DNA from 4 places in the Serratia sp. NCCP-200 genome. Region 1 is predicted to be linked to each of the others. Evidence: predicted binding sites of a transcription regulator. Region 1 holds the regulator's gene; each other region holds the start of a gene.

Region 1 (7,949 bases):
CCTTAATTCAGTGCCGGTTGGCGTGCTTTGCCCGCCAATGGCAGGATCACCAGCCCGGAAACCACCATAGCCAGTGCCAAAAAGATAAACGTCGTCATGTAGTTGTGGCTGATGGTGATCAGATACCCCATGGCAATAGGGGCCACAAAGCCACCCAAGGTGCCGCCGGTGTTAATCAGCCCCATCGCTGCCCCCATCACTTCCGTAGGCAAGCGCTTCATAGGCAAGGTAAACACCGTGACGAACGAGGCCATCAGGAAGATATAACCCAGGAACAAGAACAGGCTGGCCGTCAGAGCCGATTCGCTGGTAAACACCAGCCAGATGCACAAGGCGCTGAGCAGGGAACTGAAGAAGATCACCCACGGCTCATGCCCTTGCAGGTAGCGCCCGACCAGCCAGCCGGTGCCGAGTGAGGAGATCCAGATCCCCAGACCGCCGGCGGCCACCACCATGCTGGAGACGTCAAGCGGCATTCCGCGCTGCTGTACCAGGAATTTCGGCAGCCAGGCCATCAGGCCGTACGACGGGATGTTGATACAGAAAATCGCCACAAACAGCAGCAGCACGATTGGGTTTTTCAGTAGAGCCTTATAGTTGGCTGCCGCTGCCCCAGCTTTGGCGGGCGCCACCTGTGGCGGATTGGGCACCAGCCACAAGATGCAGGCGGCAATCACGAATGCCAACAGGCCAAGCGCAGAGAACGACCCACGCCAGCCGATGTGATCCAGGCAATAGACCGCGACCAGCGGCCCGACGGTCATCGCCAACCCGGCGGAAGACAGCAGAATGGACTGCGCGAAGGTGCGCTGTTCCAGTGGGAAATTCGCCACCACTGCCTTGGCGCAGGAACACGGGTAGCCGGAGTGGCCAATACCCGACAGGAAGCGGAACGTCACCAGCAGGCCCAGGCCGAACCCCAGAATGCCGAAGCACAGGGCAAATCCCCCCAGCAGCAGTAACGAACTGCACAGCACTTTCTTAAAGCCAAAGCGGTCATTGAGCCAGCCCGCCGGTATCTGGAACAGGGAATACGCCAGGAAAAACATCCCGGTAATGTAGCCCAGCTGTTCCGGCTGTAGATTGAACTCGCGTTCGATAGGTAACAGCGCAAAACCCATCACGGTTTTATCGATGTACACCACGACATAGCCCACAAACAGCAAAAAAATCATTAGCGAACGATTTTTCATCGCCGATATTCCTTTAAGTTATCACCCAGGCTGCCCACCAGCGTGACGGGCGTAGTTTAATAATGTGATCCAGGTCACTTTATAGTTTTAATAACAGTCACTTACAACAGCGTGCTGAAATTATCGCCTTTTGCCGAGCGGCATAAGATACAATTTTGTAAGGGGTGATGCTTTTTATTGATAGGGTGGGGAATGCGCTATTTACCGAAGTTACAACAGTTGAAAGTCTTCCAGCAGGTGATCCGCAGCGGCAGTATTCGTGGGGCGGCACGCGCGCTTGAGCAATCTCAACCGGCGGTGAGCCGCACCATCCGTGAACTGGAACAGATCCTGGAAACCCAGTTGATCAATCGCAGCAGTCAGGGAATGACGCTGACCGAAACCGGCCGCGCCTTCGCCCTGCGAATGCAGTTGATCCTGGAGGAATTGCAGCGCGCCGCCGACGAGATCCAGCAGTTGAATCAGCATTCGCAAGGTAACGTCGCCATTGGCTGCTCTTCGCTACTCGCCCTGACGGTATTACCGGAGCTGGTCGAAGCCTTCAAACAGCCGTTTCCACAGGCCAATCTCCTAATCCGCGAAGCGCAGCTTTCTACGCTACTGCCAGCATTGCGCGAAGGCCGCCTGGATTTTGCCGTGGGTACCGTCAGCCCGGAACTTCCGCTGGAGGATCTGGTGCGTGAACCGCTGTTCAACGCCTCTTTTTGCATTATCGCACGCCAGGGGCACCCACTGGCGCAGGCCACCTCGTTGGACGAACTGCGTGAGGCCAAGTGGTTATTACCGGAAACCGATATGGGTTATTACCAGCAGTTGCGTGCGGTATTAGGCACCTTCTATCAGCAATTGAGCCGTTCGCCCATTCGTTCGGACTCTGTGACCTGTGGCTTGAATATGGTGCTGGAGGCGGATTATCTGACTATCGTGGCGCGGGCGATGAGTGCACCGTTCTATTTGCAGCGTCGGCTGGTGGCATTGCCTATCGACACGTTGCCACAAGCGCAATATTGCGTGCTGTATTCACAGAAATCGCCGCTAACCGTGACGGCACGGCGATTTCTTGATTTATTGCGTGCCCACTGCCTGCGCTACCCTTGGTAGGATCAGGCCACTTCGCGGATTTCGAAGCTGTGGCTAATGCTGGCGGCTTTACCCAGCATCAAGGAGACGGAGCAGTATTTCTCGGCGGAAAGATCCACCGCGCGCTCGACAATCTTATCGGTCAGCCCTTTGCCGGTGACGATAAAATGCAGGTTGATATGGGTAAACAGACGCGGTGCTTCTTCACGACGCTCGGAGGTCAGTTTTACCTCACAGTCACGCACATCGTTACGCCCTTTTTGCAGGATCGACACCACATCGATGGCGCTACAGCCGCCGACGGACATCAACACCATTTCCATCGGGCTTGGCGCTTTATCGCCAGCATTGCCATCCATCAAAACCTGGTGACCAGACGCAGACTCACCCAGGAATGTCAGCCCTTCTACCCACTTAACTCTTGCCTGCATGTTACACACTCCGGTTAATTTCTTAAAAACAGGGTACGCTTTCGCATACATTCTGGCAACGTAACCTGACGCTAATCATGCTGAAGCGAGACAACACAAGACACCCGCCTCACTCTGTGCTACAAACAGAGCCGCAATAACTCTTTCCAGGTCACCGATTTCAGGGATATGTCCAAGGAAAGGCCCCTATATTGGTTTGTTAACAGAATGTAGCTTGCAGCTCTCCCTGCAAGTTAATATGCTAGAGCACAAGCGTATTTCTATAACACGCCTCAAAACCTGTTGATAGCCACAATTAAAACACCGGGCTATAAGCACGTTTTACAGGGAACTCTGACCCCTGTGATACAAGGCAGCGATAACAACAGAGGATAACAGCGAATGGTTCTCGGCAAACCGCAAACAGACCCGACTCTCGAATGGTTCCTGTCTCATTGCCATATCCACAAATATCCATCGAAGAGTACGCTTATTCACCAAGGTGAAAAGGCCGAAACGCTTTACTACATCGTCAAAGGCTCCGTCGCGGTGCTGATTAAAGATGAAGAAGGCAAAGAGATGATCCTGTCCTACCTTAACCAGGGGGATTTCATCGGCGAGCTAGGATTATTTGAAGAAGGCCAGGAGCGTAGCGCCTGGGTACGGGCCAAAACCGCCTGTGAAGTGGCTGAAATTTCCTACAAGAAATTCCGCCAACTGATCCAGGTTAACCCGGATATCCTGATGCGCCTGTCCGCACAGATGGCTAACCGCCTGCAAGTCACCTCAGAGAAAGTGGGTAACCTCGCCTTCCTTGACGTAACCGGCCGCATTGCACAGACCTTGCTGAACCTGGCAAAACAGCCTGATGCCATGACTCACCCAGACGGCATGCAGATCAAAATCACCCGCCAGGAAATTGGCCAAATCGTCGGTTGCTCACGTGAAACCGTCGGTCGTATTTTGAAAATGCTCGAAGATCAAAACCTGATCTCCGCGCACGGCAAAACCATTGTCGTGTACGGTACGCGTTAATCCCCAGAGAAACGGTGCAGCAATGCGCCGTTTCTTTACCTGCTGAATAGCCAACCATGTGGCGCCGCCTGATCTACCACCCGGAAGTCAACTACGCACTGCGGCAAACGCTGGTGTTGTGCCTGCCGGTGGCGTTTGGTTTACTGATTGGCAACCTGCAACTCGGCATGCTGTTCTCGTTGGTGCCCGCCTGCTGCAACATTGCCGGGCTGGATACGCCACACAAACGCTTTTTCAAACGCCTGGTCGTAGGCGGCTCCCTGTTCGCACTCAGCAGCCTTCTGCTGCAACAAGCCCTGCTGTGGGATCTGCCGTTACCCTTGCTGATGCTGGCAATGGCGCTGTTGCTCGGCGTCAGCGGTGAGATCAGCCCGCTGCACGCACGCCTGCTACCAGCCGCATTGGTCGCCGCCATCTTTTCCCTCAGCATGGTAGGCACCGTGCCAATCTGGCATGCCCCTTTGCTGTATATCGTCGGCACCGCCTGGTACGGGCTGTTTACCTGGGCCTGGTTCAAGCTGTGGAAAGAGCAGCCGATGCGCGAATCCCTAAGCCAGCTGTATATGCAGTTGGCCGACTATTTTGAAGCCAAATACTCATTACTGACGCAGCACACCGATCCTGAAACTGCCCTGCCGCCGCTGTTGCAACGCCAGCAGAAAGTGATGGACCTGATCAGTCTGCTATACCAACAGCTTAATTTCCTGCCCCATGCCAATAACCTAGAGCAAAAGCGCCTGCGGCGTACGTTTCAGGTGGCGCTCGATTTGCAAGAGCACATCACCGTCAGCCTGCATCTGCCGGAAGAAGTGCAAAAGCTGGTGGAGCAAAGCCAGGCCGAAGCGATTATCCGCCGCAACGCCCAAGTGATCGCCACGCGCCTGCGGGTGATGGCCGACGATATTCTCTATCATCGGCACTCTGCGCGTTTCAGCATGAAGAATGAGCTGGCAGCGCTGGAAAAAGTGGCCTCACAGCACGCCGATAACCCGGTTGGCCAGTTCTGCTATTACCACTTCAGCCGCATCGCGCGCCTGCTACGCACTCAGCACCCACTGTACCGCCGCAATCTGATGGCCAATCAGTCACGCCTGCCTTTCTGGCCTGCGGTGGTGAGCTATCTGTCGTTTAAATCCAACGCCCTGCGCAACGCCGCCAGGCTGGGGGTCATTCTGGCGGCCGGCAGCAGCCTGGGCATGCTGTTCAACCTGCCAAAACCCTATTGGATCTTGCTGACCATCATGCTGGTCAGCCAAAACGGCTATAACGCCACGCGGGTGAGGATCCAGCACCGTGCCCTCGGCACGTTGGCCGGGCTGGTGATTGCCGCTGGGCTGTTGCAACTACAGATGCCCGAAAGCGTGACGCTGAGTATCATGTTGGCCATCACCCTGGCGGCCTATCTGATCCTGCGAAAAAACTATGGGCTGGCGGTGATGGGCTTCACCGTGACCGCCGTCTACACCTTGCAGCTCCTGGCGCTGAACGGTACCCATTTCCTGGTCCCCCGCCTGATCGATACCCTTATCGGCTGCGTACTGGTGTTTGGCGGCACGATCTGGCTATGGCCGCAGTGGCAGAGTGGCCTGCTGCGGAAAAACGCCCATCAGGCTCTGGAGCACGATCAGACGGCACTGCGACTCTTGCTGGAAGAACAGGAACCCGACCCCAGCGAACTGGCCTACACGCGCATGCAGGTCAATCAGGCACATAACGCCCTGTTTACCTCGCTCAATCAGGCGATGCAGGAACCGGGGTTCGAATCGAATTATCTGGCTGATATGCGGCTGTGGATCACCCATAACCAGTTTATTGTTGAACACCTGAATGCGATGACCATTCTGGCGCGCGAGCACTATATGCTGACGCCAAAGCTGGCGCAGGAGTATCTGCAAACCTGTGAGATCGCCTTGCAGAGTTGTCAGCAGCGGTTGGAATATGACGGCCCGAGTACCAGCAACAGCATCATGCAGCCGCCAGATCTGCACCCGGACATGCCGGTTACCGAGATGGAACGCCATCTGCGGCGGATCCTTTCTCACCTGACCGTGATGCATACCATTTCGTCATTGGCATGGCGCCAGCGCCCACATCATGGGATCTGGCTGAAGCGCAAACTGCGGGAAAGCTGAGGTTAGCGGGACCGCAGCCCCGCAGACTTGATCAGCCGTTAATCACATCCTGTACGGCCAATTCGAACAGCGCCATGCCTTCGTCGATATCTTTCAGCTCAACCACCAACGAAGGGGCAAAACGGATCACATTTGGCCCGGCATTGAGGATCATCAAACCACGTGCAGCAGCGGCAGTGAGGAAATCACGCGCTTTACCGTGATAGCCCGCCTTCAGTTCCGCGCCAATCAACAGCCCCATGCCACGAATATCGCTGAACACATCGTATTTCTTACCGATCTCCTGCAAAGCCTGAACAAACAGCCCACGACGCTGCTCAATCCCGCTTAGCACCTCTGGCGTATTGATCACGTCCAACGCTGCCTCTGCCACTGCACAGGCCAGTGGGTTGCCGCCGTAGGTGGTGCCGTGGTTGCCAACCTGCATCACCGAGGCGATCTCTTGGGTGGTCAGCATCGCGCTCACCGGGAAACCGCCGCCCAGCGCTTTAGCGGTGGTGAGGATGTCTGGCGTAATGCCGTAATGCATATAGGTAAACAGCTTGCCGCTACGGCCCATACCGCTTTGCACTTCATCAAACACCAGCAGCGCCTGATGTTGGTCGCAAAGTTCACGTACGCCCTTGAGGAAGACAGGATCGGCTGCGGTAATTCCCCCTTCACCCTGAATAGGCTCCATCACTACCGCACAGGTGTGATCGTCCATCACCGCTTTCACCGCGGCCAGATCGTTGAAAGGTACATGCACGATATCGGCCGGTTTCGGCCCAAAGCCGTCGGAATATTTTGGCTGCCCGCCCACGGAAACGGTGAACAGCGTACGGCCATGGAAAGCGTTATTAAACGCGATAATCTTGGTTTTATACGGGCTATGACGGGTGATGGCGTAATGACGAGCGAGCTTGAACGCCGCTTCGTTAGCCTCCGCACCTGAGTTGGCGAAAAACACCCGGTCGGCGAAGGTGGCAGCGATCAATTTACTGGCCAGGCGCAGTGCGGGCTCATTGGTGAACACGTTGCTGGTATGCCACAGGGTTTCGCCCTGCTGCTTTAGAGCCTCAACCAGTGCCGGATGGCAGTGCCCCAACGCAGTCACCGCGATGCCACCAGAGAAGTCGATATACTCTTTCCCCTGCTGATCCCATACGCGGCTCCCCTTGCCCTTCACCGGCACAAACTGGGCGGGTGCATAAACAGGCAGGATAACCTGATCAAAGGTGCTGCGGGTAACTGCGGTTTTTTCGGTCATTACTGGCTCCAGGCGGCTAACTATCAAGTGAAAATATAATCACAAAATATGCATAAAAAACCAACCAAGGGCAAGCTTAAAAAACCACTAACGGCTAACTTCCAAGGAAATTACCCAGCAGTTGATGCCCCTGTTCGCTGAGAATGCTCTCCGGGTGGAACTGCACACCCTCCAGCGCCAGCGTCCGGTGGCGGATCCCCATGATCTCATCCCGTTCGCCGTCACGTTCGCTCCAGGCGGTCACCTCAAAGCACTCCGGCAACGTCGCAGCATCCAGGATCAGTGAATGGTAGCGGGTGACGGTCAGTGGATTATTCAATCCCTTGAACACGCCGAGATTATGATGGCGGATGGCAGAGGTTTTGCCGTGCATCACCTCCCGAGCGCGAACCACGTCGGCGCCAAACGCCTGGCCCAACGCCTGATGACCTAGGCAGACCCCAAGGATCGGCAACTTGCCGGCAAAATGGCGAATGGCAGCCAGCGAGATGCCCGCCTCGTTCGGCGTACAGGGGCCAGGGGATATCACCAGATGTTGCGGTGCCAGCCGCTCAATATCGGCCAGTTGCAGTTCATCGTTACGCTTCACCAGCACTTCTGCACCCAGTTCGCAGAAGTACTGATAGAGGTTGTAGGTAAAAGAGTCGTAGTTATCGATCAGCAGCAGCATGTTTAAATGAACTTAGTGTGAAGGATCGTTACGGTCGCCCGTATCAAATAGCTAGATAGCCGAGTTTATCTAACCTTCACCGTTACACCTATAGCCACGTTCGAACAGTAATCCATAAAGACAGCCAGTTTTGCTGATTTGAAAACGTTGAATCAGCCAAAAAAGAGAGTAATATAGCAC
Region 2 (7,949 bases), on a different contig from region 1:
GGCTTGTTCAGAATGCGAGTGCGAGTGAAGTGATTCAGGATCTCGCCCGGCATGCCTTTTGGCAGCTCGATGGTGGAGTGGGAAGCAAACAGCTTGATGTTACCGATGTAACGGCTGCTGATGTCACCTTCGTTAGCGATCGCGCCAACGATATGACGAACTTCCACGCCGTCATCACGGCCAACTTCAATGCGGTACAGCTGCATTTCACCCACGTCACGGCGTTCGCGACGTGGACGCTCAGCGCCACCATCACGGCTGTCTGGACGTGCATCACGACGACGGTCGTTGCTACGCTCGCCACCGCGATCGTCACGGTCGTTGAACTCACGACGTTGACGCGGTTTGAACACTGGATCGGGTGGCAGGATCAGAGGACGCTCGCCCTGTGCCATTTTCAGCAGTGCAGCGGCCAGAGTTTCCATATCCAGATCTTCACCCGGTTGCAGCTTAGCCAGCAGCGCACGGTACATATCCAGATCGCTGCTTTCCAGCTGCTGCTGAACTTTAGCGGCAAACTTGGCCAGGCGGCGCTCACCCAGCAGATCTGCGTTTGGCAGCTCGACTTCAGGGATGGTCAGCTTCATGGTGCGTTCGATGTTGCGCAGCAGGCGACGTTCGCGGTTTTCTACGAACAGCAGCGCGCGGCCAGCACGGCCAGCACGACCGGTACGGCCGATACGGTGAACGTAAGACTCTGAATCCATAGGGATATCATAGTTTACTACCAGGCTGATACGCTCAACGTCCAGACCACGAGCGGCAACGTCGGTGGCGATCAGAATATCCAGACGGCCACTTTTCAGACGCTCCAGGGTCTGCTCACGCAGCGCCTGGTTCATGTCACCGTTCAGTGCGGCGCTGTTGTAACCGCTGCGCTCCAGCGCTTCGGCCACTTCCAGGGTCGCATTTTTGGTACGCACAAAGATGATCGCCGCGTCAAAATCTTCCGCTTCCAGGAAACGCACCAGCGCTTCGTTTTTACGCATGCCCTGCACGGTCCAGTAGCTCTGGCTGATGTCTGGACGAGTAGTGATGCTGGACTGAATGCGCACTTCCTGTGGATCTTTCATGAAGCGACGGGTAATACGACGGATCGCTTCCGGCATGGTCGCAGAGAACAGCGCGGTCTGATGTTCAGCCGGGATCTCCGCCATGATGGTTTCTACGTCTTCGATAAAGCCCATGCGCAGCATTTCGTCGGCTTCGTCCAGAACCAGGCCTTTCAGGCCAGAAAGGTTCAGGGTGCCACGTTTCAGGTGATCCAGCAGACGGCCTGGGGTCCCTACTACGATTTGCGGGCCCTGACGCAGAGCGCGCAGCTGCACGTCATAACGTTGGCCACCGTACAGGGCCACCACGTTAACGCCATGCATGTGCTTGGAGAAATCGGTCATGGCTTCAGCTACCTGAACCGCCAGTTCGCGGGTTGGAGCCAGTACCAGGATTTGTGGTGCTTTCAGGGCTGCATCGAGGTTGTGCAGCAGGGGCAGCGAGAACGCCGCAGTTTTACCACTACCGGTCTGCGCCATGCCCAGCACGTCGCGACCGTTCAACAGGTGAGGAATACACTCAGCCTGGATCGGTGATGGTTTTTCGTAGCCCAGATCGGTCAGGGCAGCAATGATCGGAGCAGACAGCCCCAGGTCAGCAAAAGAGGTTTCAAGCTCAGTAGTCATGTACACGTGCCTCATTAATAATGGCAGCCAGTCTACATAACTCGTCGAGAAAATTTTCAGTCATTTTCATTGAAAAGTGTGAACCGGCTCAAATTAGATTATAAAACAGACAAAAAAGCCCTCGCCCGTTAAGGCGATTACTTTGGTCAAAAAACCAATGTAAATCAGGCTGATAAGTGTCCGTCAGCTATTGCTGGTCCGATTCCGATAGGTCGTCTTGTTCTTGGCCCAACAGCGCCAATTCCAACAATGCATAGCGGTGCTCAACAAAGTTATGAACGTTGTTAGCCACCGTCAGTTTGAACAGCGCCGAAGCGGTGTCCTTGTCCCCCAGACTTAGGTAGTGCTTACCTAAATAGAAGTCAGTTTCACTGAGATGCTCAGCGAGCGAAGTGTTATCCGTTGCATCTGCCTTGAGGCGTTCCATCAGCGTTTTTTCGCTGATTTTGCCCAGGTAGAATTCGACAATATTCCATCCCCATTGCCCTCTGTCCGATTTGTCATAACGCTGCTGGAGCGATACGGTAGCCATCTTGGGATCGATTTCTCTCTCCACCAGATAAAGCCACAGCGAACGGAAGGGATCGTTTGGGTCGTCTTGATAAAACGCCTGCAGATCATCCTGCGCCAACGGGAAGCGGCCGCCATAATACAGTGCGATGCCCCGGTTTAAACGCGCGTAATTGTAAGTTGGATCAAGCTCTAGTACAGAATCAAACGCTTCATAGGCAGCATCAAAATTGCCTGCCTGCGTTAAGTAAATGCCCAGGTAGTTGAAAACTTCTGGCATATCAGGACGTATCGCTAGCGCTTGTGAAAAATCATTGCGCGCTAGAGCACGTAAACCTAGGCTATCATACAGCACACCGCGCTCATATAAAAGCTGTGCTCGCTCATCGTCCGTTAATGCCCGGCTGGCAAGTATTTGTTCCATGCGCGCCAGGATGACTTCCTGCTGCAGCGTAGGCTGCAACGGAATAGCCAGAACTTCGTCTTTACGCCAATCATGGTTGCTGCATCCTGCCAGCAATAGTGCTGTCGCAACGTAACACCAGCGCAAGAAAGGCTTCATTTCCCACTCCCGAAGACAAACATTGGATGAACGTCCTGTCCTCCGCTTGCTAATACGCGAGTATCCTACCCACGCGATAAGGACAGCCCCCAACCCTAACGGCAGGGAGCTGTAAAACTGCTGATACAGTTATTCTGCTTCTGGTGCAGGAGCCGCAGCGGATTCTGGCGCTGTGGCTTCTTTGATGCTCAGGCGCACGCGGCCCTGGCGATCAACTTCCATTACCTTAACCGGTACTTCCTGACCCATCTGCAGATAGTCGGTCACTTTCTCAACGCGCTTGTCAGCGATTTGAGAGATGTGCACCAGGCCTTCTTTACCGCCGCCGATGGCCACGAAGGCACCAAAATCAACGATACGGGTCACTTTACCCTGATACACACGGCCAACTTCGATCTCAGCGGTGATCTCTTCGATGCGGCGGATAGCGAACTTCGCTTTGTCGCCGTCGGTTGCAGCAATCTTCACTGTACCGTCATCTTCAATTTCGATGGTGGTGCCAGTTTCTTCGGTCAACGCACGGATGACTGAGCCACCTTTACCGATCACATCTTTGATCTTGTCTGGATTGATCTTGATGGTGTGAATACGCGGTGCGAACTCAGAGATATCGCCACGTGGCGTGCTGATAGCCTGTTCCATCACGCCCAGAATGTGCAGACGAGCACCTTTGGCCTGATTCAGAGCCACCTGCATGATTTCGCGGGTGATACCTTCAATTTTAATGTCCATCTGCAGCGCGGTGATACCCTCGCGACTACCGGCCACTTTGAAGTCCATGTCGCCCAGGTGATCTTCGTCACCCAGAATATCTGACAGTACGACAAAGTTTTCTTCTTCTTTCACCAGGCCCATTGCGATACCCGCAACGGCGGCCTTGATTGGCACACCTGCGTCCATCAGTGCCAGAGAAGCACCACAAACGGAAGCCATTGAAGAAGAACCGTTGGATTCGGTGATTTCAGACACCACACGTACGGTGTACGGGAAATCTTCTGGTTTAGGCATCATAGCTAAAACGCCACGTTTTGCCAGACGACCATGGCCGATTTCACGACGCTTCGGTGAACCTACCATGCCGGTTTCACCAACAGAGTACGGAGGGAAGTTGTAGTGGAACAGGAAGCTGTCGGTTTTCTCGCCCATCAGCTCGTCGATGTTCTGTGCGTCACGCGCGGTACCCAGAGTGGCGGTAACCAGCGCCTGAGTTTCACCACGGGTGAACAGTGCGGAACCGTGGGTACGTGGCAGAACGCCAGTGCGCACGTCCAGACCACGGATCATGTCTTTCTCACGGCCATCGATACGCGGCTCGCCACGCAGCACACGGCTACGTACGACGTTTTTCTCAACGGTGCCGAGGATGTCCTGAATTTCAGACGCGTCCAGAGTTTCGTCTTGCGCCAGCAGAGTTTCCACTACGCTGTCTTTAATCGCATCAACCTGAGCGTAACGCTCTTGTTTTTCGGTGATGTGGTAAGCATCGCCCAGACGGCTTTCAGCCAGCTCAGCTACGCGCGCATGCAGCGCTTCGTTAACTGCAGGTGCCTGCCAATCCCACTTCGGCTTGCCAGCTTCGGCAACCAGAGCGTTAATGTTTTCGATAACGATTTGCTGTTGGTCATGGCCAAACACGACTGCGCCCAGCATCTGATCTTCGCTCAGCACGTCAGCTTCGGATTCCACCATCAGTACTGCACCAGCGGTACCGGCAACCACCAGGTCCAGACGGCTTTCTTTCAGCTCATCGGTAGTTGGGTTCAGTACGTACTGATCGTTGATGTAACCCACGCGTGCAGCACCGATTGGGCCATTGAACGGAATACCGGACAGGCTCAGGGCAGCAGAGGCACCGATCATCGCTACGATGTCTGGGTTCACCTGTGGGTTCACGGAAACCACGGTAGCGATCACTTGCACTTCGTTCAGGAAGCTATCTGGGAACAGTGGGCGGATCGGACGGTCGATCAGACGGGAAGTCAGGGTTTCGCCTTCGCTCGGACGGCCTTCACGACGGAAGAAGCTACCCGGGATACGGCCAGCAGCGTAGGTACGCTCCTGATAGTTCACGGTCAGAGGGAAGAAGCTCTGGCCTGGTTTGGCCTTCTTCTGGCCTACTACGGTGACGAATACTGCGGTGTCATCCATGCTCACCATCACGGCGGCAGTGGCTTGACGTGCCATCATACCGGTCTCAAGCGTCACGGTGTGTTGGCCATACTGGAATTTGCGAATAATCGGAGTCAGCAAAATTTAATCCTTAATTGGGGGCGCGCAATCGTTCTTCGACTCGACACGCCTGTGGTTCACTGACCTTCTCACTACATCCTCGCGACTAATGACAATCCTTATCTCTCATGAGATAAAGCCTCTCATTAGCCGCGCGAACCTCTGTAACGGAAGATCCTCAGTAATACATTAACCTGATTTGCTTATGCTTCCTAGAAGAAAGGGGCCAAATTTGGCCCCTTTCTACTGAAACTTGCTCGATTAGCGACGCAGACCCAGACGCTCGATCAGGCTGGTGTAACGTGCTACATCTTTACGCTTCAGGTAGTCCAGCAGCTTACGACGCTGAGAAACCATACGCAGCAGACCACGACGGCTGTGGTGATCTTTTTTGTGCTCTGAGAAGTGGCCTTGCAGATGGTTGATCTGCGCAGTCAACAGGGCAACCTGAACTTCGGTAGAACCGCTGTCGTTAGTACCACGACCGAAGTCAGCTACGATTTTAGCTTTAGCTTCAACACTTAGAGACATTGTCATACTCCAAAATTATAGATAATAAATACAGGCGCCGATCTCTAATTCAGCAACCCAATGCATAAGCTGCGCCATTCTACTCTTAGCGCAGGGCGATCGCAAGGCGGGCAGGTCAGTCGAAATATTCGACAACCAGGCGGCGCGGCGCGACTCGACCATCATCGGCAATCTCACCAATGCCGATAAATTTACGTTCTTCGCCTTCGGTAATGCGCACCAGACCCGAGGCCGGGGCCCCTGCGGCCTGCACCGGCTGCCCCTGTTTGACGTAACCCGCTACCGCTGGCAGCAGGTTCACCTCAGGGAAATCTTCGGCCGGGCTATCCATCGGCATCAGCAACGGATCGAGCAGTTCGCTCGGCGCGATACTCTGCTCCTGTGCCTGCTCCACTAACGCGTTCAGCTGTTCCAGCGTGACCATGCGGGCGATCGGGTACTTCGCCACTTGCAGGCGGCGCAGATAAATCACGTGTGCGCCACAGCCCAGCAACTCACCGAGGTCATCCGTGATAGTGCGGATGTAGGTGCCTTTTGAGCAGTGAATTTCCAGCTCAAGCTCATCCCCTTCCCAGCGGATAAACTGCAACTCATACACGGTGATGCTGCGTGCTTCACGCGGGACTTCGATACCCTGGCGGGCATATTCATACAGCTTTTTGCCCTGGTATTTCAGTGCGGAATACATCGAAGGCACCTGCTGGATGTTACCCCTGAAGGTGTCCAGCGCGGTATCGAGCTGCGCTTGGGTGAAGTTTACCGGCCGCTCCTGCACGATCTGACCATCGGCATCCGAGGTGTCCGTGCGCTGGCCCAAACGAGCAATCACGCGGTAACGCTTGTCGGAATCGAGCAGATATTGGGAGAATTTGGTGGCCTCACCCAGACAGATTGGCAGCATACCGGTCGCCAGTGGATCGAGCGCGCCGGTGTGGCCCGCGCGGTTGGCATTGTAGATACGCTTTACTTTTTGCAGGGCATCGTTAGACGACAGGCCCTGCGGTTTGTCCAGCAGCAGTACACCGTGAATGTCACGGCCGCGACGGCGAGGGCGACTCATTAAGCCTCCTCTTCATCGCCTGATGCATTGCGACGTTCGGCATCGTTCTTCACTACGTTGGTCACCAGGTTGGACATACGCATGCCTTCAACCAGTGAGTTGTCGTAGGAGAAGGTCAGTTCCGGCACGACGCGCAGGCGCATCGCTTTGCCCAGCAGCGTACGGATATAGCCAGAGGCATCCTGCAACGCTTTAATGCCGTTGGTCACCAGATCCGGATCGTGGTTTTCGGTCAGCACGTTCAGGAAGGTGACGTAAACTTTGGCGTAAGCCAGATCGCGAGACACTTCAACACCTGAAACGGTAGCCATGCCGACACGCGGATCTTTGACTTCACGCTGCAAGATCATCGCAATCTCTTTTTGCATTTCTTGTGCCACGCGTTGACCGCGGCTGAATTCTTTTGCCATTTGGAAACCCTCCAGACAAATCGGGGGGCACAAGGCCCCCCTAAAAACAGATTTAAGCGTTTTTCGAGGCTTAAGCGATAGTACGCTGGATCTCGATGATTTCGAACACTTCGATCATGTCGCCAACGCGCACGTCGTTGTAGTTCTTAACGCCGATACCACATTCCATACCGTTACGGACTTCGTTAACGTCATCTTTGAAGCGGCGCAGGGATTCCAGCTCGCCTTCATAGATAACCACGTTGTCACGCAGCACGCGGATTGGGTTGTGACGCTTGATGTTGCCTTCGGTCACCATACAGCCGGCTACAGCACCGAACTTAGGTGATTTGAACACATCACGTACTTCAGCCAGACCGATGATCTGCTGTTTGTACTCAGGCGCCAACATACCGCTCATCGCCTGCTTCACTTCGTCGATCAGGTTATAGATCACGGAGTAGTAACGCAGATCCAGGCTTTCTGACTCGATCACGCGGCGGGCAGAAGCATCCGCACGCACGTTGAAGCCCAGGATGATGGCGTTGGATGCCGCAGCCAGGGTCGCGTCGGTTTCGGTGATACCACCTACGCCAGAACCCACAATCTTCACCTTCACTTCGTCGGTGGAGAGTTTCTGCAGTGAATCGGAAATCGCTTCACAGGTACCCTGTACGTCGGTTTTCAGCACGATGTTCAGTTCAGAAACTTCACCTTCGGTCATGTTCGCGAACATGTTCTCCAGTTTAGATTTCTGCTGGCGAGCCAGTTTGACTTCGCGGAACTTGCCTTGACGGTACAGCGCAACTTCACGGGCTTTCTTCTCGTCACGCACTACGGTCGCTTCGTCACCCGCAGCAGGAACGCTGGACAGACCCAGGATCTCAACTGGGATAGAAGGACCTGCTGAGGTCACTTCACGGCCCAATTCGTCACGCATCGCACGAACACGGCCATACTCGAAGCCACACAGGACGATATCGCCCTTG
Region 3 (7,949 bases), on a different contig from region 1:
CAGAATCGGTTGGGTTAATCAGCAGCAGTTTCGGGTTCTGCACCATCAGATCCTGCACGTTGGCCAACTCTTTCGCCGGGTTGTTCTGGGAATCCAGCACCACCAGGTTGTAACCCAGTTTGTTGGCTTCCAACTGCGCCCCTTCTTTCATCGAAACAAAGAACGGGTTGTTGAGCGTAGAAACCACCAGCGCGATGGTGTCTTTTGCCAGGGCGTTAGCACTCAGGGTGGCGGTTAACGCGATGGCCGAAACTAAGGTTGCCAGTTTTTTCATTTTCATGGTCGTGATTCCTGTAGGGGAGAGGTTACTTGTTACTTTTGTTGTCTACCAGAACCGCCAGCAGAATAACGGCTGCTTTCACGATCATTTGGTAGTAGGAAGAAACACCCAGTAAATTCAAACCGTTGTTCAGGAAGCCAAGGATCAGCGCCCCGATCAGGGTACCGACGATGCGCCCTTTACCTCCCGCCAGGCTGGTACCACCCAGCACCACCGCGGCGATAGCATCCAGCTCATAGCCGGTACCCGCAGTAGGTTGCGCAGAGGACAGGCGCGCCACTTCAATGACCCCAGCCAGTGCCGCCAACAGGCCGCACAGGGAGTAAACGATGATTTTAACTCTATCGACGCTGATACCGGAAAGGCGGGTAGCCGCTTCGTTGCCACCCAGCGCATAAATATAGCGGCCAAGACGGGTGTGATGCAGCATATACCAGGCGGCGATAAACACGATGGCCATGATCCAGATCGGGGTCGGAACGCCCAACGGGCGGCCAATCCCGAACCAGCCGAAGGTGTCGGCAACGTCGGTAAAACCGGTATTGATCGGGCTACCGTTGGTATACACCATGGTTACGCCGCGCAGTAACAGCATCATCACCAGGGTGGCGATAAATGCCTGAACCTTGCCTTTGGCCACGATTATGCCGGTGCAGGCCCCTACCGCAGCCCCCAATGCCAGCGCAGCTGCAACAGCCACCACCGCATTGACTTCAAATCCGACAATCGAAGCGGCTACCGCCCCGGTCAGCGCCAACAGCGATCCGACCGACAGATCGATGCCGGAAGTCAGGATCACCAAGGTCATGCCGACCGCCATAATGGCGTTCACCGAGGTTTGCTGCAGGATATTGAACAGGTTATTAACGGTGAAGAAATTCGGGCTCATCGAAGACACCACGGCAATCAGCACCAGTAGGGCAATCAGCGATTTCTGCTCCAACAGCCACTCTTTACTGAACCAGCGCTTAGCTGCAACACTTTGTGAACTCATATCTGATTACTCCTGCTTTACGCCGTATTGCTTGCCAACGGCTGCTGCCATCAGCACTTCCTGGGTGGCCTGTTCAATCGGGAATTCGCCGCTGAGGTGACCTTCATGCATCACCAGAATGCGGTCGCTCATGCCCAGCACCTCCGGCATTTCCGAAGACACCAATATGATGCTCAGCCCTTCCTGCTTGAACTGGTTGATTAACTGGTAGATCTCTTTTTTGGCCCCGACGTCGACGCCGCGTGTCGGTTCGTCGAGGATCAGTACCTTTGGCCGGGTCATCAAGCCACGGGCAATCGCCACTTTTTGCTGATTGCCGCCGGAAAGCAAACCAATCGGCTGCTCCATCGACGGCGTTTTGATATTGAACAGGCGGATAAAATCGCTGACGGCGATCTGCTCGTCGGCATGTTTCAGGCCACCACCGGCGCGGCTGAAGTAGCGCAGCGCGGTCAGCGACATGTTTTCCTTCACCGACATCCCCAACACCAGGCCATCGCGCTTACGGTCTTCGGAGATATAGACAATGCCGTTGGCCAGGCCGTCCTGAGGAGTACGAGTCACCACCTCATGGCCGTCCAGATTCACGGTGCCGCTTTTACGTGGCGCCGCTCCGTACAGGATCTTCATCAGTTCGGTACGCCCAGCCCCCATCAGGCCAGCCACACCCAAAATCTCACCGCGGTATAAAGTAAAGCTGACGTCATGCACGCCAGGGCCGGAAACGTGGCTCACCTGCAGGCGTTTTTCACCGCGCGGCAGATTCAGACGTGGATACTGCTCTTCCAGCTTGCGACCCACCATCATTTCAATCAGCGAATCTTCATTCAATTCGGCAACCGGCCGCTCGGCAATAAATTGCCCGTCACGGAATACGGTCACATCGTCGCAGATTTCGAAGATCTCTTTCAGGCGGTGGGAGATATAAACAATGCCGCGGCCTTCGGCTTTCAGCTCGTTGATCACTTTAAACAGCGAGGCGGTTTCGGTATCGGTCAGGGCATCGGTCGGCTCATCCATGATGATCACTTTGGATTCAAAGCTCAGCACCTTGGCGATTTCCACCATTTGCTGATCGCCAATCGACAATTCCCCCACCAGCCGGTGGCTGCTGTAGCGCAGGTTCAAACGCGCCAGCAGTTTGTCCGCTTCGGCATACATGCGTTTCCAGTCGATGCGGCCAAAGCGGTTAACGAACTCGCGGCCAAGAAAGATGTTCTCGGCAATGGTCAGCTGCGGGATCAGGTTCAGTTCCTGATGAATGATGCCGATACCCGCTTCCTGCGAATCCTTCGGTCCGTTGAAGGCCACTTCTTTGCCAAGGAAATATTGGCTGCCCGCATCTTTGTTGTAGATACCGGTCAGCACTTTCATCATGGTGGACTTTCCGGCACCGTTTTCCCCCACCAGCGCCATCACCCTGCCGGGATAAACGCTCAGGGCGGCCCCAGAAAGCGCCTTCACGCCGGGAAAGGCCTTATCGATCCCTTTCAGTTGCAGTAAAGGTTGCATAGGCGCCTCAGAAAGTTACGCCGGAGCACAGGATCACGTTCGCGTAGGGCGAACATTCTCCGCTGCGGATCACGGCCCGGCTATGTTCGGTTTGCGCTTTAAACGCGCTGTGGCTGATATAGCTGATGCTGATGGTATTGCCCTGGTGTTGGCCAAGCTGAGTCAGTTGAGCCAGTAATGCCTCGTGGAGCGACGGGTTATGCTTGACGATCTCTTCCGCCAGGATGGCGCTCTCTACCTGCATTTCCTGCGTCACCACGCCTACAACCTGTAAGAATGTCGGCACCCCTTGGGTCAGCGCCAGATCGATACGCGGCGTCACGGCCGGGATCGGCAAGCCTGCATCGCAAATCGCGATCTGATCGGTGTGGCCGAGACGAGAGACCACCGCAGAAACGTCAGAATTCAGTAGTACGCCTTTTTTCATGAGTAAACTCCAGCAGCGAAACGTTTCGCTATTGAGTCAGTGTAGAAAATCAGCAGAGGAAGACAACCCTGTCATAGCGGAAATGTGATCGCCATCGAAACGTTTCGCTCACGTTTGATAAAGCGTAGCTTAAAAGAAGGGCCCAGCAAATGCTGAGCCCTCTCTTTTAGATTTCGACCTGGGTTCCCAGTTCGATGACCCGGTTGGGCGGGATCTCAAACTGGTCGGCCGCCCGCAATGCGTTGCGGCTCAGGGCGATAAACAGCTTGCCGCGCAGGAACAGATACCACGGCCGTTTGGTGAGAATCAGCGATTCATGGGACATAAAGAACGACGTCTCCATCATCCGGCATGGCAGCCCTTCCAACCCACAGCGGTGGAAGACTTCCTCAACGTTCGGCGTTTCACGCCAGCCGTAGCTGGCTACCACTCGCCAGAAGGTCGGTGACAATTGCTCAATCGTCACACGCCGGACGTTATGCACATAAGGAGCATCTTCGGTACGCAAGGTCAGAAGCACTACCCGCTCATGCAGCACTTTGTTGTGCTTGAGGTTATGCAACAGGGCAAACGGGATCACGTTAATCGCCCGCGACATAAACACTGCGGTACCCGGCACGCGAACCGGCGGTGATTTTTCCAGTGAGGCAATCAGCGCTTCAAGGGAGTTGCCGTGCTCATGCATCCGGCGCAACAGGCGGAAACGTTCGCTCTTCCAGGTGATCATGATCAGGAACATCACCAGGGCCAACATCAGTGGCAACCAACCGCCAGAGAACAGTTTCAGGGCATTAGCCGAGAACATCGGCACATCGATAATCAGCAGCATCGCCAGAATGCCTCCCACCAGGAAGCGATTCCAATGCCAATTCTTGATGGCGACGGAGGTGATCAGGATGCTGGTCAATACCATGGTGCCGGTCACCGCAATACCATAGGCCGCGGCCAGGTTACTGGAGTGTTCGAAGCCCACAATCACCAACACCACGGCGATATACAGGGTCCAGTTGATCACCGGGATATAGATCTGGCCGGACTCCATTTCCGAGGTATGAATGATGCGCATCGGTGACAGATAGCCCAGACGAACGGCCTGGCGGGTCAACGAGAAAACGCCGGAAATGACCGCCTGCGAGGCAATAACCGTAGCCAGCGTAGCCAATATCAGCAGTGGGATCAGCGCCCAATCCGGGGCCAACAGGAAGAACGGGTTCTTGATCGCTTCCGGGTTTTTCAGCAGCAATGCGCCTTGGCCGAAGTAGTTAAGCACCAGCGAAGGCAGCACCACGGTGAACCAGGCCAGGCGGATCGGGAATTTGCCAAAGTGGCCCATATCGGCATACAGCGCTTCCACACCGGTAATCGACAGTACCACCGCACCGAGCGCGAAGAACGACACCTTCTTATATTCAACAAAGAAGTTGAAGGCCCATTTAGGGTTCAGCGCCTGCAACACTTCCGGGTTGGCGATAATGCTGCGCGCGCCCAGGACCGCCAACACGATAAACCACAGCAGCATCACTGGGGCAAACAGTTTGCCCACGCTACCGGTGCCATGTTTTTGGATTGCGAACAGTAAGGTCAGTACCAGAATGGAGAGCGGGACGATATAGGGATCCAGCGACGGGGCGGCAATCTCCAGCCCTTCGATCGCCGACATCACCGAGATCGCCGGGGTGATCACCACCTCACCATAGAAGAAGCTGCCACCAATCAGGCCCAGGATCACCAGAAAAGACGTGGTCCGCGCCGAGGTATGGCGCCCAGCCAAAGACATCAACGTCAGTATCCCGCCTTCACCGGCGTTATCCGCACGCATGACGTAGGTGAGATACTTCAAGGAAACGATGACGATCAACATCCAGAAGATTAAGGAAAGAAAACCAAACACCACGTCGGGACGGACATCAAAACCGTAATGACCTGAAAAACATTCTCGCAAGGTATAGAGCGGGCTGGTGCCGATATCACCGTAAACGACCCCAATAGCCGCCAGGGTAACCGCCGATAAAGACTGTTTATGTTCTGTGCTCATAGTTTGCTTCTTTTGCTAGATCATCCGTCAACCGACGCATCCGCATCAGGCTTAAGATATGGGCTCTAAGATCCGTCACACCCGGTAAAAGGCGCACAGTATGCATCATTTATACTACTTGCCTACTCTTATATCGGGTCCCAAAAATAAACAAAATGTGAATCACCCCCCTTGTTGAGCATAGAAAAATTTTACTAATCAACCAGCTATAGGGCTAAAAATAATGATGGTTTATCATCGGATTCTCTAGCAAGATTGGCTGTCGGCCTGGGTGGCAGGCTCTAACCTCCGGACAACGCGAACTATTTTATGGCGTCATCAACACTTCTGGCAGAACGGATCTCCCGCCTCAGCAGTGCGCTGGAGAGCGGCCTTTATGAACGGCAAGAGGCTATCAGGCTTTGCTTACTGGCAGCCTTGTGCGGCGAAAGCGTGTTCCTGCTGGGCCCGCCGGGGATCGCCAAGAGCCTGATCGCCCGCCGGCTGAAATTTGCCTTTCGCAGCGCTCGCTCCTTTGAATACCTGATGACGCGCTTTTCCACACCGGAAGAGGTGTTTGGCCCGCTGTCGATCCAGGCTCTGAAAGATGAAGGCCGCTATCAGCGCCTGACTGCGGGATATCTACCCGAAGCGGAGATCGTCTTTCTTGATGAAATCTGGAAGGCTGGCCCGGCTATCCTCAATACCCTGCTGACCGCGATCAACGAGCGCCGCTTCCGTAATGGTAATAGTGAAGAGCCCATCCCACTACGCCTGCTGGTCACTGCCTCCAATGAATTACCCGAGGCCGATAGCAGCCTTGAAGCGTTGTATGACCGTATGTTGATCCGGCTGTGGCTCGATAAGGTGCAGGATAAGCAGAATTTCCGCTCGCTGTTGGTGGCCCGCCAGAATGAAAACGACAACCCGGTGCCCGAGGCACTGAGCATCAGCGATGAAGAGTTTCACCAATGGCAACCGCTGATCGATAAGGTCAAACTGCCGGAAAACTGCTTTGAACTGATCTTTCTGCTGCGCCAACGGTTAGACGCCTTGGAACAGGCGCCTTATGTTTCCGACCGGCGTTGGAAGAAATCCCTGCGCTTACTGCAAGCCTGCGCCTTTTTCAGCGGCCGCGACACCATTGTGCCGTTGGATTTAATGCTGTTGAAGGATTGCCTGTGGCACGATCAGACATCATTAAAGTTGTTACAGCAACAAATCGATCAGTTGCTGACCGAACAGGCCTATCAGCAGCAAACCTTGTTGATCCAGCTACAGCAGATCCACACCCGCTGGATGCAGCATCAACAGCAGCAGAGCCATCGTCAGGCCATCCAACTGGTGAAAAAAGGCGGCATGTTCAGCCGCAAGCCACAATACGTGCTGGAGCATCCGCTCACTGGCACCACTTTGACGCTGCTGCTGCAAAAGCCGTTACAACTGCACGACATCCAGGTTAACCACCTGAGTATCGAAAGCAGTATGCTGGAAAACTGGCTGCAAAAAGGGGGCGAGGTACGCGCCAAGCTTAACGGCATTGGTTTTGCCCAGCAGATCGATCTGGAAGTCGATGAGCAACTGCATCTGACCGTGCTGGACGTCAGCCGCCAGCCCTCCCTGCTGGCCCTGCCGGGTAAACCGACCGGAGGAACCCCGCCAGAATTCCTGGACGAAATAGAAACGCTAAGCCAGCGCCAGGCAGAGCAGCGGCGGTTATTCAGCCAGCATCAGCCTTGCCTGTTCACCCCTGCCGCCGGGTTGGCGAAAATTGAAGCCAGCTTGTTGCAGGTGGCCGAGCAGATCAAACAGCTGTCCCAGCAAATGCGCGGCCAGTAACCATGCTGAGCCTCGAAACGCTCGATATGCTGTTGTCGATCTCCGAAGGCGAGCTGATCGAAGAGCTGATCATTGGCCTGTTGGCCACGCCGCAGTTGGCGGTGTTTTTCAATAAATTCCCGGCGATACGCCGGGCGATCAACCGCGATCTGCCTCAATGGAAGCTGCAACTGAAGGATCGCATTCAGCAAGCCGTGGTGCCTCCGGTGCTGGCGCAAGAGTTTTACCGTTATCAGCAATGCCAGTTGGAAAGCCACGGCCAGTTCTCGCAAAACCTTGACGATACGCTCGATCTGCTACACCAATACGCATCGCCGTTTTACGCCCAGGCACGGAGCATGGTGGACGCCGCGGGCCTCCCCGCTCATCCGCTCGATGGAAGCTTCCAGACCCTGTTTCTGCAACGCTGGCGCATTAGCCTGACGCTGCAGGCCACGATGCTGCACCATAAGTTACTGGAGCAGGAGCGTGAACAACTGATGGCCGAGCTGCAAGAACGGCTGGCACTGAGCGGCGCACTGGAACCTGTGCTGGCAGAGAACGACACGGCCGCAGGCAGATTGTGGGATATGAGCAAAGGCCAGTTACAACGCGGTGACTACCAACGGCTGGTGGAGTACAGAGACTTCCTGCAACAGCAGCCAGAGCTACAAAAGCTGGCACAGCAACTGGGCCGCAGCTATGAAGCCAAAGCTGTGCAGCAACAAGATGCGCAACCTGAACCGTACCGGGTAATGGTGCAGGTACCCGCCATTCAGCCGGAAGAGGTCAGCGGTATACACCAAAGTGACGACATCCTGCGGCTAATGCCACCCGAACTGGCGGCGCTGGGCATTGAAGAGTTGGAGTTTGAGTTTTACCGGCGGCTGCTGGAAAAACGCTT
Region 4 (7,949 bases), on a different contig from region 1:
AGCTTTTGTAATATCGAGAAAAGTCCCCTCACCCTAACCCTCTCCCACAGGGAGAGGGGACTGATCGAGTTCGTTGATTTTCCTGAGTAATACCCTGCCTTACTCATTACTTTCCTAAGCTACCGAAGCAGCACGGACTAATTATATGCTCCGGGCAGCCCCCTCGCCCTACGGGAGAGGGTTGGGGTGAGGGGTATCTCAGAAGCTAGAATGAGGGGAAACACGATCCTGCAAATGCCACAAAATCACCTGTCTCACACCCTCCCAATTAAGTAAAACCTCATCATTCCAAAAACGAATCACGGTAAAACCTTGCTGCTCTAGAAAATAGGTGCGCTGTCGATCATAAGCCACCTGCCCCGAATGCTGACCACCATCCAGCTCAACAATCAGCTTCGCCTGCCAACACGCGAAATCAGCAAAGAAAGGCCCAACCGGAAATTGCCGTCGGAACTTAAACCCCGCCAAGCGGCGATCGCGCAGCTGCAGCCACAAAGCTTGTTCTGCCTCTGTCATATCAGATCTTAAACGGCGCGCCTTAATCAGCGTGATTGCACTCTTCATCAGCCAAGATTAGCGCCACCAGCACCGTCGATCTCCCGGTTCCTGCCAAAACTGCGCACCCCATCCAAACCAATCGTTATATCACCTGAGAAAAATTCATAAGCCTGCGGATTCCCAATTGCCAGGCATCTGGTTATGATGCTGCATTGCACCAAATAGACGTCTAGACAGAAAGATATCTAAACATCCAATTTTACCGGGTACTCTTCACCTGCTTCGGAGCCAATAATGAAAACGATAAAGACCTCACTGCTCGCCCTCAGCCTGCTGACCAGCCTGCCCCTGCTGGCCGCTGAAGCCACGCTTGCCCCCGTTCCTGACGCTATTGCTCAGCATCAAGGGCAGATCCGTGTAGCGGTGATCCGTAACCTGGGTTCCGATGACAACACCACCCAGTTTTTGGCCGGAGCAATCCAGGAGGGGCGCAAGCTCGGTTTCAAGGTCGATACCTTCCTGAGCAACGGCGATGACGCGCGTTTTCAGGACTTCGTTAACCAGGCCATCAGCCAGAAATATGACGGCATCATTCTTTCTCAGGGCCGCGCGCCCTATTCCACCGATCTGGTCAAGCGCATCGCTGCGGCAGGTATCGCGGTGTCGGCCTTTGATACCGACGTTAGCGGCGAGATCCCCGGCGTCACCGTTTCCCAACAGGATGATGCCTCGCTGGCCAATGAATCCTTCGGCCAGTTGATCAAAGACTTCGACGGTAAGGCCAACATTATCAAGCTGTGGGTTGCAGGCTTCCCGCCGATGGAGCGCCGCCAGGTCGCTTACCAGCAATTGCTCAAGCAAAATCCAGGCATTCATGAGTTGGAATCGATCGGGGCGGTTTCCTCTGACGTCCAGGGCGATACCGCCAATAAAGTCGGTGCGGTGCTGGCCAAATACCCGAAAGGTAAAATTGATGCCATCTGGGGCACCTGGGATGCCTTCAGCCAGGGAGCCTATAAGGCGCTGCAAGAAAATGGCCGTACCGAGATCAAGCTCTACAGCATCGATATCTCCAACCAGGATCTGCAATTGATGCGCGAAGCCGGTAGCCCGTGGAAGGTCAGCGTCGCGGTAGATACCAAGCTGATCGGAGCCGTCAACCTGCGACTGATTGCCAACAAGCTGGCGGGTGAGCCAACGCCTGCCACCTATCAGTTTAAAGCCGCGGCCATCCCACAGGCCTTGCTGGTCAGCCAGACCGGTCCAATCAACGTAGCCTCGCTAGGTAAAATTATTCCAGGCTGGGGCAGCAGTGAAGATTTCATCCAACCCTGGTTTGCCACCCTGCAGGCCAAATCCGGCAAATAATGCTGTTTTACCGAGGGGCTACAGACGTAGCCTCTTTTTTTTAAACAATTTTTCCGTTCGCCCCTTCTCAGCACCTCAAAATAAGCTACTGTAGTTGCACTGACGTAATAACTGTATGCATCAACAGGTTTGGTTATGAAGGGATTCCCCCCACTGATTAAGATATTGCTGGCAAGTTCGCTGGTGCTGACCATAGGCCGTGGCGTCACGCTGCCCTTTATCACCATTTACCTGACCGAGCATTTCCACCTGCTGCCGAAAAGCGTGGGGATTATCTTGGGCGTCAGCCTGACTATCGGCATCATCAGCAGCTTTTATGGCGGCTATCTGGTCGATCGCTTTAATAAAAATCCACTGATCCTGCTCGCCATCCTGCTATTTTCACTGAGCTTTTTTGCTATCCCATGGGTCTCGCACCCCGCTGGCGTTATCCTGGTGCTGGCCATCTTACATACCGCCTATGCGGTGCTCAGCATCGCCATCAAGGCCTGCTTTGCCAGTTGGTTGCCGGTAAACCAGCGTATCAAGGCCTTCTCGATCAACTATACGCTGGTGAACGTTGGCTGGGCCGTCGGCTCATCATTGGGCGTGATGGTAGCCGGTTACAGCCCACTGCTGCCGTTCTACCTGTCCGGCGGGTTGGCGTTACTGACTGTGATAACCCTGAGCTTCCGCCTGCGAAGCTATCCATCGCCACCGATAGAAGACACCGGCAACACTCCACCGTCGGTTCTCAACTTCCGCCAGACGTTGAATGTGCTGCGCGGCGATCGGCGGCTGATTTATTTCACTCTTGGCAGCACGTTAGGCGCGGTGGTGTTTGGCCAATTTACCGGCTATCTGTCGCAGTATCTGATCCTCGTTAGCGATGCCGAATTTGCTTACAAAGTGATTGGCGTGGTGATGATCGTCAACGCCTGCATCGTGATCGCCCTGCAGTATCTGCTGAGCCGCGGTATGCGCCAGGACAACATGCTGCGCTGGCTGATGCTGGGCACGCTATTCTTCGTCCTGGGGCTGCTCGGCTTTATGCTGGCAGGCCTTTCGATATGGCTATGGGTGCTGGCCATGGCGATTTTCACCCTGGGGGAAATCATCGTCATTCCGGTTGAATATATGTTTATCGACTTTATCGCCCCGCCGCACCTGAAAGGCAGCTATTACGGCGTACAGAGCCTAAGCAATCTGGGGGGAGCCATCAACCCGGTGATGTGCGGTTTCCTGCTGAGCTATGCGCCACCGCCGGTAATGTTCCTGGTGTTGATCGCCGCCGCGTTGTTCAGCCTGCTGTTCTTCTTCCTCGGCCATCGGTTGGCGGAACAGCAAAAGCCGCTTGCCAGCCTGAGCAGCGCTGAATAGCCTGGCCCGCTACACTTAAGGCGGGCCACAATCTTGCCAAAATGGCATGATAGGCATAGCGAGAATTCATGATGCGTTTTGTGGCGTAGCTCACAGTTTAATTGTATGATGAATGCGTCAACATCAACGAGAATGCACTATGGGCAACCTATTTAACCTGTGTTGGAAATATGTCAGGGCGATCGTGCTGATCTACCTCAGCCTGTTCGCCGGTAACGCCATTGCGGCGCTGCTGCCGATCGCCATCCCCGGCAGCATTATCGGGATGTTGATCCTGTTTGCCCTGCTTTCCTCTCAAATTCTACCAGCCAAATGGGTCAAGCCTGGCTGCCATCTGTTTATCCGCTACATGGTGCTGCTGTTCGTGCCAATCGGCGTCGGCATCATGAAGTATTACGACCAGATAGTTGACGATCTGGCTCCGCTGATCGTGTCTTGCCTGATCAGTACGCTGCTGGTGTTTGTGGTGGTTGGCTATACTTCACATTACTTCCATCGCGAGCGTCCCATCCTCGGTAAAGCAAACAATGCGGAGGATGAACAATGATGCAAAATATCTGGTGGTCCTTGCCGCTGACCCTGGTGGTATTTTACGCGGCACGCAAGCTGGCGCAAAAGCTCAACATGCCGTTGCTGAACCCATTATTGGTCTCGATGGCGGTGATTATCCCGCTGCTGTTGCTGACCGGCATTCCTTATGAACGCTATTTTCAAGGCAGCAAAATCCTCAACGATCTGTTGCAACCGGCGGTGGTCGCCCTTGCCTTTCCGCTATACGAGCAGATCCATCAGATCCGCGCGCGTTGGAAATCCATCATCACCGTCTGCTTTATTGGCAGCATGACCGCGATGATCAGCGGCGGTGCCATTGCCCTGCTGATGGGGGCCAAACCTGAAATTGCCGCCTCGATCTTGCCAAAGTCGGTGACGACCCCAATAGCCATGGCGGTAGCCGAGTCGATTGGCGGCATCCCGGCCATCAGCGCGGTGTGCGTGATTTTTGTCGGTATTCTGGGGGCGGTTTTCGGCCATTCTCTGCTTAGTCTGTTGCGGATCAACACCAATTCATCGCGCGGTTTGGCAATGGGGACCGCCTCACATGCGTTGGGTACGGCACGCTGCGTAGAAATGGATTACCAACAGGGCGCATTCAGTTCGCTGGCTCTGGTTATCTGCGGGATTATCACTTCGCTGACCGCGCCGTTCGTGTTCCCGATACTGCTGCGGCTGTTTGGTTAACGGCTAAAAACCTGCGAGATGTCTCGCATTTATAAGTTTCATTGCAGTTGTTTCATTAAAAAATAGATATTAATCACACTTTATTGTGGGCCGGTTGCCTAGAATGTTAACCCGTTAACTTGTAGAGAGACTTCTTATGCACTCGCGCTTTCAAACTGCCTACGGCGAATTGCCAACGGCCTTGCAATCCGCCCTGCTGCCCTATTTAGATGCGCCTGATTTCGCAGCCATGTTCAAGGCCGAGCAGATTGCGGCGATCAAGCAACAGTGCGGGTTGGATGACGATGCTCTGGCCTTTGCTCTGCTGCCATTGGCGGCGGCCTGCTCGTTAACGCCGATTTCGCATTTCCACGTTGGGGCGGTGGCGCGTGGCGTCAGCGGCAACTGGTATTTTGGTGGCAACATGGAATTCCGTGGTGCGCCTATGCAACAAACCGTGCACGCGGAACAGTGCGCTGTCACGCATGCCTGGCTGCGTGGCGAAGCCAAACTGGTCGCGGTTACCGTCAACTATTCGCCTTGCGGCCACTGCCGCCAGTTTATGAATGAGCTAAACAGCGGCACCGAGTTGGAGATCCACTTGCCTGCACGGGCAACCGCCACGCTGGGTGATTACCTGCCTTACTCCTTCGGCCCGAAAGATCTGCAAATCAGCGAGTTGCTGATGGATCCGGTCGATCACGGTTTCCAACTGACACTGGATGATGAACTGGCGAAAGCGGCCCTGGATGCCGCCAACCGCAGCCATGCCCCTTACAGCACCGCCCATAGCGGCGTAGCGCTGGAAGCCGAAGACGGCAAGGTTTACGCTGGCCGCTATGCAGAAAACGCCGCGTTCAACCCTAGCCTGCCGCCATTGCAGGCCGCACTGATCCTGATGAATGTCTCCGGTGGTGATTGCCAGAAAGTACGCCGTGCCGTATTGGCCGAATCGGAAGGCGCAATCCTGACCCAGTGGGATGCCACCCGCGCCACCCTGGCGGCCTTGGGCTGCGAAAACGTCCAACGCGTGACCTTCTGATCCCTCAGGCGGAGCCACCGTGCTCCGCCGCAATCCGGCTAAAAAACCAGCAACAAGCGACAATTCCTCATTATTTACTAACAAATGCTGTACATATTTTGCCGATATCTTAGGATCGGCAGAAATAAAGCTCACCCTAGGCAAAGAGTAGAAACTGATGGAACTGGAATACGAAAGCAAACGCCCTCTCTACATCCCCTACGCTGGCCCCATTCTGTTGGAATTCCCGTTGCTGAACAAAGGCAGCGCCTTTTCCGAAGAAGAACGCAGTAACTTCAACCTGCACGGCCTGCTGCCGGAAGCGATAGAAACCATCGAAGAACAGGTGGAACGCGCTTACCGTCAGTATCAGGATTTCAAGAACGATAACGACAAGCACATCTACCTGCGCAATATCCAGGACACCAACGAAACGCTGTTCTATCGCCTGCTGGATTCGCACCTGAGCGAGATGATGCCCATCATCTATACGCCAACCGTGGGCGAAGCCTGTGAGCATTTCTCTGACATCTATCGCCGCGCACGTGGACTGTTTATCTCCTACCCGAACCGCGATCGCATCGACGATATGCTGCAAAACGCCACCAAGCAGAACGTTAAGGTGATTGTGGTCACCGACGGGGAACGCATCCTTGGCCTGGGCGACCAGGGCATCGGGGGCATGGGTATTCCTATCGGTAAGCTCTCTCTGTACACCGCCTGTGGCGGCATCAGCCCGGCCTATACCTTGCCGGTTGTGCTGGACGTGGGCACCAACAACCCGCAACGCCTGAACGATCCGCTCTATATGGGATGGCGTCATCCACGTATTTCGGGTGACGAATATCACGCCTTTGTGGAAGAGTTCATCCAGGCGGTGAAACGCCGTTGGCCGAACGTGCTGTTGCAGTTTGAAGATTTTGCCCAAAATAACGCCACGCCGCTGCTTAATCGCTATCGTGATGAGCTGTGCTGCTTTAACGACGATATTCAAGGCACCGCCGCAGTGACGCTGGGCAGCCTGATCGCCGCCAGCCGTGCCGCTGGCAGCCAACTGCGCGATCAAACCGTCGCCTTCCTGGGGGCAGGTTCCGCAGGCTGTGGGATTGCCGAACAGATCATCGCCCAGATGAAATCTGAAGGGTTGAGCGAAGAAGAAGCCCGCTCTCGCGTGTTTATGGTTGACCGTTTTGGCCTGCTGACGGATAAGCTGCCGAACCTGCTCGATTTCCAGAGCAAGCTGGTGCAGAAAAGTGCCAATCTGGATCAATGGCAGGTGGAGAGCGATGCGATCTCCCTGCTGGAAGTGGTGCGCAACGCCAAGCCGACCGTGCTGATCGGCGTCTCTGGCCAGCCGGGGCTGTTTACCGAAGAGCTGATCCGTGAGATGCACAAGCATTGCCCGCGTCCGATCGTGATGCCGCTGTCCAACCCAACTTCTCGCGTGGAAGCCCGGCCAGAAGATATCATCAACTGGACCGACGGTGCTGCACTGGTCGCCACTGGTAGCCCGTTCTCACCGGTAACCTATAAAGACCAGCTGTTCCCGATTGCCCAGTGCAACAACTCCTATATCTTCCCGGGGATTGGCCTTGGCGTATTGGCTGCAGGGGCAAAACGGGTCACCGATGCCATGCTGATGGCCGCCAGCCGTGCCCTGGCCGACTGTTCTCCGCTGGCTACCGACGGCCACGGCGCACTGCTGCCGAATATCGATGATATTCAGGGCGTATCTAAATGCATCGCGATGGAAGTGGGCAAAGCCGCTCAGTTGCAGGGTGTAGCAGTGGTGACGTCGGAAGAGGCGTTGTCTAAAGCCATCGAGCATAACTTCTGGCGTCCGCAGTATCGTATCTACAAGCGTACCTCGTTCTAAGTTCCTCACCGGGCCTGTTAGTCAGGCCCGGTTATCACGCCAAGACCAGATTTTGCTGAAAAATGCAGCGTAACACCTGCGGTAAACGGCTCATTGCTTGCGTCTGCCGGGCAGGTAAAGTAGCCTTGAGTCTTACTTTAGCCCTCGTTCGCGCAAGGCATCAACATGTGGAAACGCCTGATAATTAGCCTGTTCATCATCATTTCGGTGCTGATGCTGTCGGCTATAGCGCTCGATCGCTGGATAAGCTGGAAAACCGCGCCTTACATTTACGAAGAAATGCAAACGCTACCACACCGCCAGGTGGGGGTGGTGCTTGGCACCTCCAAATATTACCGTACCGGAGTGCTTAACCAATATTACCGCTACCGTATTCAAGGGGCGATCAACGCCTATAACAGCGGCAAGGTGAAGTACCTGCTGCTGAGCGGTGATAATGCCCAGCAAAGCTACAACGAACCGATGACCATGCGCCGCGATCTGCTGGCCGCTGGCGTTGCGCCTAGCGATATCGTGCTCGACTATGCCGGTTTCCGTACCCTCGACTCCATCGTCCGTACGCGCAAGGTATTTGATACCAACGACTTCATCATCATCACCCAGCGTTTC

What was found. The regulator CRP, encoded in region 1, controls carbon source genes, mostly activating them, when cyclic AMP is high. The targets are predictions, from matches to a motif close to ATGTGANNNNNNTCACAT.
Region 2: a site for CRP is predicted at 1,756-1,773, ahead of yrbN (protein YrbN). Genes of this name have one in related genera too.
Region 3: a site for CRP is predicted at 3,296-3,313, ahead of rbsD (D-ribose pyranase). Genes of this name have one in related genera too.
Region 4: a site for CRP is predicted at 3,304-3,321, ahead of AC6HVW_RS08840 (CidA/LrgA family protein). Genes of this name have one in related genera too.

Annotation. Positions count from the first base shown of each region.
Region 1 covers NZ_BAAKUJ010000007.1:171,029-178,977, reverse strand. The annotation lists gene AC6HVW_RS21040 (MFS transporter) at 3-1,193, opposite strand; gene AC6HVW_RS21035 (LysR substrate-binding domain-containing protein) at 1,386-2,294, shown strand; gene AC6HVW_RS21030 (OsmC family protein) at 2,297-2,704, opposite strand; gene crp (cAMP-activated global transcriptional regulator CRP) at 3,086-3,718, shown strand; gene AC6HVW_RS21020 (YccS/YhfK family putative transporter) at 3,775-5,850, shown strand; gene argD (bifunctional acetylornithine/succinyldiaminopimelate transaminase) at 5,882-7,099, opposite strand; gene AC6HVW_RS21010 (aminodeoxychorismate synthase component II) at 7,194-7,769, opposite strand.
Region 2 covers NZ_BAAKUJ010000010.1:84,877-92,825, forward strand. The annotation lists gene AC6HVW_RS23775 (DEAD/DEAH family ATP-dependent RNA helicase) at 1-1,679, opposite strand, end outside; gene yrbN (protein YrbN) at 1,669-1,749, opposite strand; gene nlpI (lipoprotein NlpI) at 1,867-2,751, opposite strand; gene pnp (polyribonucleotide nucleotidyltransferase) at 2,881-5,001, opposite strand; gene rpsO (30S ribosomal protein S15) at 5,242-5,511, opposite strand; gene truB (tRNA pseudouridine(55) synthase TruB) at 5,627-6,571, opposite strand; gene rbfA (30S ribosome-binding factor RbfA) at 6,571-6,981, opposite strand; gene infB (translation initiation factor IF-2) at 7,052-7,949, opposite strand, start outside.
Region 3 covers NZ_BAAKUJ010000011.1:18,274-26,222, forward strand. The annotation lists gene rbsB (ribose ABC transporter substrate-binding protein RbsB) at 1-280, opposite strand, end outside; gene rbsC (ribose ABC transporter permease) at 306-1,274, opposite strand; gene rbsA (ribose ABC transporter ATP-binding protein RbsA) at 1,281-2,786, opposite strand; gene rbsD (D-ribose pyranase) at 2,794-3,213, opposite strand; gene kup (low affinity potassium transporter Kup) at 3,380-5,248, opposite strand; gene ravA (ATPase RavA) at 5,558-7,066, shown strand; gene viaA (ATPase RavA stimulator ViaA) at 7,069-7,949, shown strand, end outside.
Region 4 covers NZ_BAAKUJ010000002.1:747,863-755,811, reverse strand. The annotation lists gene metG (methionine--tRNA ligase) at 1-1, shown strand, start outside; gene AC6HVW_RS08855 (endonuclease domain-containing protein) at 199-564, opposite strand; gene AC6HVW_RS08850 (sugar ABC transporter substrate-binding protein) at 793-1,866, shown strand; gene AC6HVW_RS08845 (MFS transporter) at 2,002-3,225, shown strand; gene AC6HVW_RS08840 (CidA/LrgA family protein) at 3,365-3,772, shown strand; gene AC6HVW_RS08835 (CidB/LrgB family autolysis modulator) at 3,769-4,464, shown strand; gene cdd (cytidine deaminase) at 4,601-5,485, shown strand; gene AC6HVW_RS08825 (NAD-dependent malic enzyme) at 5,643-7,340, shown strand; gene sanA (outer membrane permeability protein SanA) at 7,506-7,949, shown strand, end outside.